DNA from 3 places in the Lysinibacillus sp. NPDC096382 genome. Region 2 is predicted to be linked to each of the others. Evidence: riboswitches for the same ligand, from Rfam matches in the RefSeq annotation. Region 2 holds a riboswitch; each other region holds the start of a gene.
What was found. Region 2 has a riboswitch for thiamine pyrophosphate ahead of thiC (phosphomethylpyrimidine synthase ThiC). Riboswitches for the same ligand answer to the same signal wherever they lie in the genome.

Region 1 (3,286 bases), on a different contig from region 2:
AAATGATGATTGCGCCAATGTCATATAGACGCCAATCCCCATTTTCGCACCTAACCATTCTGCAATGACAGCTCCCATAACACTATACGTCGCCGCAATCTTAATGCCTGAAAAAATCGACGGGTACGCATATGGCCATTCAAGTTTCCAAAAGGTTTGTGATTTAGTTGCCCCAATCATTTCAAAATAATGTTTCAGCTCAGGTGAGGTTTGACGGAAGCCATCCATTGCCGAAATAACAATCGGGAAAAAGCACACCAGACAAATAATAATGAGCTTTGGCAATAAACCAAAGCCAAACCAAATAATTAAGAGCGGTGCTAGAACGAGCACCGGGACATTTTGTGACATAATAAGAATAGGATAAAATAGCTCCCGCACAAACGTAAAACGATGTAATAGCACAGCAACCGTTAGTCCACACACTATTCCAATGGCAAGGCCTAGAAATGCTAATTGAACAGTCGCTATAGCATGTGGCACAAACGTCTTATACGATTGAAAGCCTTCTTTCAAAATGGCACTTGGTGTAGGCAATAGCCAATGTGGTACGTCTGCAAAACGGACAATAAGTTCCCATATGAATAAGAGGAAGGCGATAAAAATTATCGTCCTTCCTTGTTTGAAAGCCTGCCTCATTACTTGTATTTCTCCGTTAGTGTATTCATTGTAATACCAGATGGCTGATATAAAATTTTCACTTGCGTAATGACATTAATAGCACCAAGCTCAATCATCTTGTCATTCATTTTTTCAATGATTTGTAGTAAAGTCGATAGCTCACCTTCCATTGTCGTTTCTAATGGATGAACTTCATATTTCACCCCTGATGCGTCGATAACCGTAATCGCTGCATCGACAAACGGGATCACATCCTCATATGTTTCAGTTTTCGGGATAATTTGTACACTTATTAATGAGTTTGCCATGTTACTTTGTCTCCTTTTTCGGTAAAAAGTCGTTTGTATATGCTTGTTTTGCGTTAAATTCGCCCTCTAAAACTTTGTTGTCCGCCATCCATTTCGCGTAATTTCCCCAGACAGCTAGCTTTTGCTCGCCCCATTGTGCAGCGTCATCTTGATATTTATCTGCTAGCCATTCCTGACTTTTATGCACAAGGTTTTTATCTAAATCAGGTACTGCTTCTAGTAAAATATTTGCCGCTTCATTAGGGTGTTTTATCGCATATTCATAGCCCTTTGCTGTAGCAGCGACAAATGCTTTTACCGTTTCAGGATTATCTTTAATCATTTTTTCATTTGTAGCAAGTACAGGTGTGTAATAATCTAACTGATCACTATAATCTGTTAAATATAGCATGTTCAGTTTTTCGCCACGCAGTTCTGCTTCTATACCTGTCCATGCATAATAAATCCACGCAAAATCAATATCTTTTTTCATCATTGTGAAGAAATCTATATCGCCTGCATTGACAATATCTAATTTATTAATATCTGCATTTTTTGTTTGCATTAGTGATTGCAGTACTGCCTTTTCAAGTGGCGCCCCCCAGCCACCGTATGTTTTACCTTCAAAATCCTTCGGTGAAGTAATGCCTTTTGATGCAATGGATGCGAAGCCAGAAGTATTATGTTGAATAATCGCCGCGATCGATACTAAAGGTACATCTTGCACACGTGCCTGTGTAATCCCTTCCTGATAACTTACGCCAAACTGAGCCTTGCCAGACGCCACAAGCTGATCTGCTCCCGCTTCGCCTGGTAATATTATATCTACATCTAAGCCCTGTTCCTTAAAGAAGCCAAGTTTTTCCGCTACATATAAACCGGTATGATTTGTGTTCGGTGCCCAATCTAGGACAACCGATACTTTTGTTAATCCTTTAGTATCCTTTTTAGCCTCTTTTTCGCTACAGCCCACTAATGTGAAAAGTGCAGCCATTAGGACCAATAACCATTTTTTCATGCTCAATCCTCCAAGTAAGTAGTGTGAAATGTTCATGAATGAATGTCTTTACCAGAAGAAAGCGTTCACGGTCTGTGTATACAACAAAAGTCTGAAAACAAAAAACGCCCAGGATTCCTCCCAGACGTTTTACAATCAATATCAAAAACTTTCTTTTTGAATAGATGTTCCCTACGCTGGTACGAGCCAAATCAGGTTCAAAGGGTCAGTGTCTATCGGACACAATCTCAGCTGGCAACACCAGCCCCCCTACATTCTTTCCATATGAACTTTTCGTGATTATTATACCCATATCTATCCGGAAATGACAAGGCTCTATTTGCCGAAAGCGCTGCTAATTTAATTTTAAAGCTCCATGCCTTCCTTCAATTCCTTTTGTTGAATAACCGCAATGTCCTTTTCTTTGTAAAAATCATCTTCGGGAGTGCTAGGTAAACATACACAAAACCCTTCAACGGAGAATCTAAATGGAACCTAGACTTACTAATGATGAAAAAAAGAAAAGAAAAAGATTTGCCATTCTAAACGCCGCAATTAAATTATATAGTGAGAATGGTTTTGCAGAGACCAAAGTAGCGGACATAGCAAAGGAAGCAGGAGTTAGTTTTGGCACCGTATTTACGTATTTTAATTCCAAAGAAGAGCTTTATGAATCGGCAATATTGGAGCCCCTGGAGGAAATCAAACCATATTTTATTGAAATAGATGAACACTTTAAAAGTGATCCTCTTGAAGTAATTAAGGAAATGATAGATTGTCATGTGCAACTTTTTGCAACGAGAAGTGAATACCTACGTTTAATTCAACAGGATCTTGCAAGACCTGATCGATTTCCAAAGCTTTTTAAAGAACTAGATGATTTTGTAAAATTATTTATAGACTGTATTTATCCAGTTATTGAAGCTGGGCAAATGCTTGGTTACTTTTATGAAGAATCACCTTCATTAATTGCTGAGTCGTACTTATCCATCTTAAACGGAATGCGTTTAACGTTTATTGATGAATATACAAACATGGTATGGAAGGATATAACGAGACAAGCCCTTAGATTATTCGGACCTATCTCTAATACTTAAACCTTCTCCATCCTACACCCATACTCTATAAAATTAGGAAATTCAATTTTTGATCTACATGGTAAATAGATGATTCCCTTTTTGACACTATTACAGGCCAAGAACCTAAGAAACCATTACTTCCTTTGAGTGCAGTGAGCGCTGGACTCTTGTTACAGGAATGTTGATCTTCTCTATATGTTTTAGTGTATTTGCTTCTTCAAATAGCGTGTTGTTTCTTTTTGTTGCCTTGTTTATTGGAACAATTGGTGAACTGATGTATGTCCCTATAAAATAGGCAATGA
Region 2 (3,286 bases):
AAATCGGGCATGTCTATTGTGAAAGACTTCCTCAAAATGCCCATTATTCATGCACTTATTATTGGTGTGGCAATGAACTATTTTACTATCGCTATTCCGCAGTTTGTAAGAATTCCGATAGACCATGTGGCAGATGGCTTTATCGCTGTAGCATTAATAACTTTAGGGACGCAACTATCGCAACTTGAAATTAAATCCATGTTCAATAAGATAGTATTCATTAGCTGTTTTACACGACTAGTCATAGGGCCAGCCGTTGCATTGCTAATCATTTTTGCGCTTGGTCTTGATGGTGTCGTGGCACAATCACTTTTTATAGCTAGTTCGTTCCCGACATCGCGAAATAGTTCTAGTCTTGCATTAGAATATGACGTAGAATCGGCAACTGCTGCACAAACAGTTTTATTTTCAACGATTGTGAGCTGTATTACAGTGACGATTGTGATTTATGTGGCGGAACTGTTGTTTACTTAACAGTTTGGTGCTATTCGGAATAAAAAAGATTATTGTCAAAACGTGAGGTTGATTTCCGTTCCGGCTGGGCGCTTTGTCGCTGACGCTTCGCTTTCGCACAGTTAAAACATTTGTCGCTGACGCTTCGCTTTCGCACAGAGCAGAGCTTCCTGGGGGCGTCCGATGAGCCACTCGCGCTGCTCGCTCCAGGGTCTCATCTGTGACGCTGATCCCCGAGGAGTCGCCCAGCCTCCACTCCAATCAACCTATATGCATGGCTTACGTTTAAACTTCTTTCAGTAGAAGTCTCCCATCTCTATAGGTTGTAAGATACAATTCGGGTTTAAGTTACTTTTCAGTGGTGTCCAAGCATCAGCTGAACACGGATCGATAAGGAATTAATATAGATGCAGGCCTAAGCACAATGCCGAATCCAGATGCAATTATGCCGAGGCATAATTGATCAATTGCTGTCGCCAACTTTTGATGATAAGCAAAAAAAACAAATGAAGCTTCCATCTCTTAACAATATCTGCTACACTATCATCAAACTTAATAGCATTAACTAGGGGAGTCTGATGAGTCAGGCTGAGAGGGAAACGCATAGAGGTTTCTTGACCCTTTGGACCTGATCTGGCTCATACCAGCGTGGGAAAGTTAACCATTATTGCACTCAATGTATTTGCAATAACTATACCTTTACATTCTTAGCCGGATCCAAAATTTTTTGGATTCGGCTTTTGTCTTTATTGGGGTGAGCTAGATTCGGTCCTTGTATAAATATAAAAGGGGGCGAAGTAGTTTATGACAACAGTTAGCGACAAGAATATTACGATTATGTCTAGTTTTGAAGGAAGTAAAAAAGTTTACGTAGAAGGTTCTCGACCAGATATTTTAGTGCCAATGCGTGAAATTGCTCTAAGTCCAACGACAGGAAGCTTTGGTGAAGAGGAAAATGCACCAGTACGTGTTTATGATACGAGCGGCCCGTATACTGATCCTGCGTATAAGGTGGACATTACGAAAGGATTGCCAGCTTTATGTAGTGCATGGATCAAAAAACGAGGTGACGTTGAAGAATACGAAGGGCGTACTATCAAGCCAGAAGATAATGGATTCCGCAAAGCTGATGATCCACGAATAAGTGAAAATATTTTTCCGTATTTATCCAAAAAGCCTTTGCGTGCGAAGAAAGGTAAAAATGTAACGCAGCTTCACTATGCACGAAAGGGAATTATTACTCCAGAAATGGAATTTGTAGCGATACGCGAAAATATGGACCCAGAATTTGTGCGCTCAGAGATCGCGGCAGGACGTGCTATTTTGCCATCTAATATTAATCACCCTGAGGCAGAGCCGATGATTATTGGACGTAACTTCCACGTAAAAATAAACGCCAATATTGGAAATTCAGCGGTGTCATCCTCTATTGCAGAAGAGGTAGAAAAAATGACGTGGGCTACACGCTGGGGTGCTGATAACATTATGGATTTATCTACTGGTAAGCATATTCATACGACACGTGAATGGATTATTCGTAACGCCGCGGTGCCAGTGGGAACGGTGCCGATTTATCAAGCGCTAGAAAAAGTAAATGGAGTGGCAGAAGATTTAACATGGGAGGTGTATCGTGATACGTTAATCGAACAGGCTGAGCAAGGTGTTGATTACTTCACGATTCATGCAGGGGTATTGCTACGCTATGTGCCATTAACGGCTAATCGTGTAACAGGCATAGTGTCTCGAGGAGGCTCGATTATGGCGCAGTGGTGTTTATATCACCATCAAGAGAGCTTCTTATATACTCATTTTGAAGAGATCTGCGAAATTATGAAAACCTATGATGTTGCCTTCTCTTTAGGTGATGGTTTACGTCCTGGTTCTATTGCAGATGCAAATGATGAGGCTCAATTTGCAGAGCTAGAAACGCTAGGGGAATTAACGCAAATTGCCTGGGAGCATGATGTACAGGTGATGGTAGAAGGACCAGGGCATGTACCAATGCATCTTATTAAAGAAAATATGGATAAACAGTTAGAGGTGTGTAAGGAAGCTCCTTTCTATACTTTAGGACCGTTGACAACAGATATTGCCCCTGGTTACGACCATATTACATCGGCTATTGGTGCTGCAATGATAGGGTGGTATGGTACGGCAATGCTATGTTATGTGACGCCAAAAGAGCATCTCGGCCTACCAAATCGTGACGATGTTCGTGTAGGGGTTATTACGTATAAAATTGCTGCACATGCTGCCGATTTAGCGAAAGGGCATCCGGGAGCACAGCAGCGTGACGATGCGCTATCTAAGGCACGATTTGAATTCCGCTGGCGCGATCAATTCAATCTTTCGTTAGATCCAGAGCGTGCAGTTGAATACCATGATGAAACATTGCCTGCAGAAGGGGCAAAAACTGCGCACTTTTGTTCAATGTGTGGACCTAAGTTTTGTAGTATGAGAATCTCACAGGATATTCGTAATTATGCAAAAGAGAGTGACTTAAATACGACTGAAGCAATCCACAAAGGTATGAAGGAGAAAGCAGAGGAATTTAAACGGGCAGGCAGTCAAATTTATCAATAATTAGTAAAGCAGGCTTGTGTCAAATTAGGCACAAGCCTTATTAGTTTCATCGGACGCCCCCAGAAAAGCGCCCTGTCGGAACGGAAATCAACCACACATTATGGTGATGAGTCCTCGTTCTGTCATTAATATAAAAAAACTCCATGTGAAGATGTCCTTCACATGGAGTAAAAAGTTGGATTGGATATCAATAATAATGGAAAATTAAACGTTTGTTGCTTGCTTTTCGTATGGGTTTGAAAGATCCATA
Region 3 (3,286 bases), on a different contig from region 2:
CAACAGGCAATCGCTCATATAGGATCACAAAAACTTGCATTACAAACTGCGTGGAATAGTAGCCAACAAAGTTTGCAATCTGCCAAGGAAGCCGCAAATAATGCTAGAATGACCGCAGAAATAGCGAAACAGGCTTTTGAGGAATTAAAGCTGAAAATGGATGAAAAGCGCGAGCAATTTTCAGTGAGTATGAAGGAAGCAGGCTTTGAAAGCTATGATGAATTTGCTACTGGGAAGCGTAGCGCGTTGCAAATAGAAGCTTTACGGAAATCTTGCAATGAATATGCACTACAAATCCACACATTACAAGTACAAATTACTGAGGGAGAGAAGCATCTTAAAGGGCAAGAGAAGCAAGATTTAACGACCATGGAAGAAAAGTTAGAGATGCTTCGTGTCACATATGAGGAAGCTTTTAAAGTATTGCAACAAATGGAAGGATTTGCGAAGGCTTGTGCAGACTTTATCAAAAAAGTTGAGGAGACCGAACAGGAGATTCATTTACTTGAAAAAGAAGCGGGGCGAGTAAAGGAGCTCTATGCAATGTTAAATGGACAGAATGTGAAAAAGCTGTCTTTTGAGCGTTATATTCAAATCAATTATTTAGATAAAATAACAGAGGCGGCAAATGTTCGACTTTATCATTTATCCAACGGTCAATTTGAGCTACGACGTTCAGATCGCTTAGAAAAGCATGCCAAGCAAAGTGGGCTAGGACTAGATGTGTATGATGCTTATACAGATCAATTACGAGATGTGAAAACATTATCAGGGGGAGAAAAGTTTAATGCGTCTCTAAGTCTTGCCCTTGGGATGGCAGATGTCATACAAAGCTTTCAAGGTAATATCCGTATCGAAACGATGTTTATTGATGAGGGCTTCGGTTCTCTCGATGAAGAAGCATTAAATAAGGCGATTGATACGCTTATTGATTTACAAGATTCCGGACGTATGATTGGAGTCATTTCTCACGTTGCAGAGTTAAAAGCTACAATGCCTGCTGTGTTGCATGTCGAAAAAGCAATGAACGGTCATAGTCAAACATATTTTGAAGTGAAATAACAAAGAGGCGTATCTCTGTTTGTTGGAAATACGCCTTGTTGTTATTTTTTTTTAGTTACGTTAGGATTTGTTCCTTTTTTTGCAGCGATTACTTTTTTGACAATTGGGATAACGATAGGTGCTAATTTTACAGCGGTTTTAACAACTTTAGATACTTTCACAAAATAACAGCTCCTTAAGTACTATGTGTTCAAGGAGAGGTTAAGATGAAACTTATCGGATCACCCGAACTGCTTGAATAATATTCCAAATAACGACTCCTAATGAAACGAGAATATAAATTGCGAATGAAGCAAACCAAATGATAAGAAAATTATTACTATCTGAATTTAGATCAAAATTAGTGTTGAATGATAAAGTTGAGAAAATAAAGACTGCAAAGAAAATTATTCCGAATGCGACTGGGATTAAATGTGATATTAGTGCTCGAATAGAGTGCCTCTTTACGTCGCTATCTTTTGTCACAAAGTAAACGACTAATGGCACAATAAAGGGTGCAAATAAAATACTGAGATAACTAAAGGCAGATAAAATTTTTTGGTTCTCCATAGTAGTACCTCCTTTTTTAATATTTACGCATGAAAAACGATAAAGTTTCAAAAAAAAAAATGTGGAAGAGGTTGTAATCATAACAGTGTTTGCGTACAATGAGGTTGTTCAATAAAATTAAGATGTACGACCACAAGGGGAGCTGATGATGTCAGCTGAGACTGGGCACGTAATGCCTTGACTCTTCGAACCTGTAAGTTAACACTTGCGTAGGGATTGTGGATAGAAACCGACACTTTTACGATGTGAGGCTCTGTCCTGGCATCGTTTTTTATTTTTTTGATGCCAGATAGGGACATATTTGCCAACTGATTTCTATTCCTGCTCTTGTATCCTACATCGGAACAAAGGAGAGAATATTATGGACAATAAAAAACTGTTAATGCTTGTGGAGATTGCGATATTCGCTGCGATTGGCCTTGTGCTCGATCAGGTTTCCTTTAAAGTATGGGCACAAGGCGGCTCTGTTAGTCTAGTGATGGTACCAATAATTTTAATAGCATTCCGCTGGGGCCTTATTCCAGGCATGACAACCGGTTTACTCATTGGTGTAATGCAAACAATGTTTGGTGCTACAATTGTGCATTGGCTACAAGGAACACTTGATTATGGTGTTGCCTTTACAGTAGTGGGCTTAGCGGCCGTTGTACGTCGACCGGTGCTTGAGGCTGCAAAAAATTTAAACAAAAAGAAAATGGCGCTTTATATTATTTTAGGAACTGTATTAGCAGGTTTTTTACGCTATGCAGCACATACCATTGGTGGCGCTGTATTTTTCGCAGAGTATGCAGGCGATCAAAATGCGTGGATTTATTCAATCATCTATAATGGAACATATATGCTACCAGCAACGATTTTAACAGCGATTGTCGGTGTTCTGCTATTTACGGCAGCACCTCAATTAATGCAACGAAAATCATAACTATTATGCCCTTCACATGAGTGAAGGGTTTTTGTTTTGGCTGTTTTCGAAAAGATTGTTGCTATTCAACTAACGGAGCAGTTTACTTCCAATGTGTGCCTCGTCATGCTTGAAAAAACGCCGTATTCAGGAGGGTCTAATGGGGAAGGCATTCTGCAAAAGAACTAAAGAGATAATTGTAGATGGTTTTCAATTCCACTGCGTTATTAATGAGATCCCTAGTAACAAATTTGTGAATTTTAAAGTCTATTCATCAAAAATATCATATTTTGAAGTCTTGTTTACATGGGAAGGTAGCTGGAACTTCATCCCACATAAGCCAAGCAATTGTGAACGTTTAATTAGATATGCGATTGAAAATGGGTGGGAATTTAGTGTTGAAAAGAAAACGTTTAAAATAGAACAAGGTAATCTTCTCATTGATAAATTAGGACTAACCTCACACATTTCTCATTAAGCTAACGTAGTGCTTTCCTTCAATAAGAATAGGACTTGCGTGTATGATTGAATCCCATACGCACAAGTCCTTTTGTTATGCTTTCACAACCTCTCCTGTAGCTTCACACATGGCTCTATAGCAACAATTAGACTGTTTCCCTCTGCTCCACTAACCACACTCACAGGTTCGTTAAAGGCTCGTTCAACTCTGCTTAGGTACTTGTTACTCAATTCTTGTAGCTGTCAATCTCATTTGTTGCACATTTACCATTTCTCTACCAACCCAAACTCTGCTATGTTACAATTTCGATGTAG

Region 1: another riboswitch for thiamine pyrophosphate. It lies ahead of ACIQZA_RS04380 (ABC transporter substrate-binding protein); the one in region 2 lies ahead of thiC (phosphomethylpyrimidine synthase ThiC).
Region 3: another riboswitch for thiamine pyrophosphate. It lies ahead of thiT (energy-coupled thiamine transporter ThiT); the one in region 2 lies ahead of thiC (phosphomethylpyrimidine synthase ThiC).

What each region holds. Positions count from the first base shown of each region.
Region 1 is NZ_JBIWFC010000002.1:125,325-128,610, reverse strand. Features, by position in the region: gene ACIQZA_RS04390 (ABC transporter permease) at 1-639, opposite strand, end outside; gene ACIQZA_RS04385 (thiamine-binding protein) at 639-929, opposite strand; gene ACIQZA_RS04380 (ABC transporter substrate-binding protein) at 931-1,926, opposite strand; TPP riboswitch at 2,078-2,187, opposite strand; gene ACIQZA_RS04375 (TetR/AcrR family transcriptional regulator) at 2,394-3,002, shown strand.
Region 2 is NZ_JBIWFC010000018.1:13,564-16,849, reverse strand. Features, by position in the region: gene ACIQZA_RS20020 (AEC family transporter) at 1-474, shown strand, start outside; TPP riboswitch at 1,011-1,125, shown strand; gene thiC (phosphomethylpyrimidine synthase ThiC) at 1,258-3,036, shown strand; gene ACIQZA_RS20010 (catalase) at 3,241-3,286, opposite strand, start outside.
Region 3 is NZ_JBIWFC010000015.1:78,878-82,163, forward strand. Features, by position in the region: gene ACIQZA_RS18650 (AAA family ATPase) at 1-1,062, shown strand, start outside; gene ACIQZA_RS18655 (magnetosome magnetite crystal formation protein family) at 1,276-1,611, opposite strand; TPP riboswitch at 1,737-1,845, shown strand; gene thiT (energy-coupled thiamine transporter ThiT) at 1,973-2,533, shown strand; gene ACIQZA_RS18665 (hypothetical protein) at 2,673-2,990, shown strand.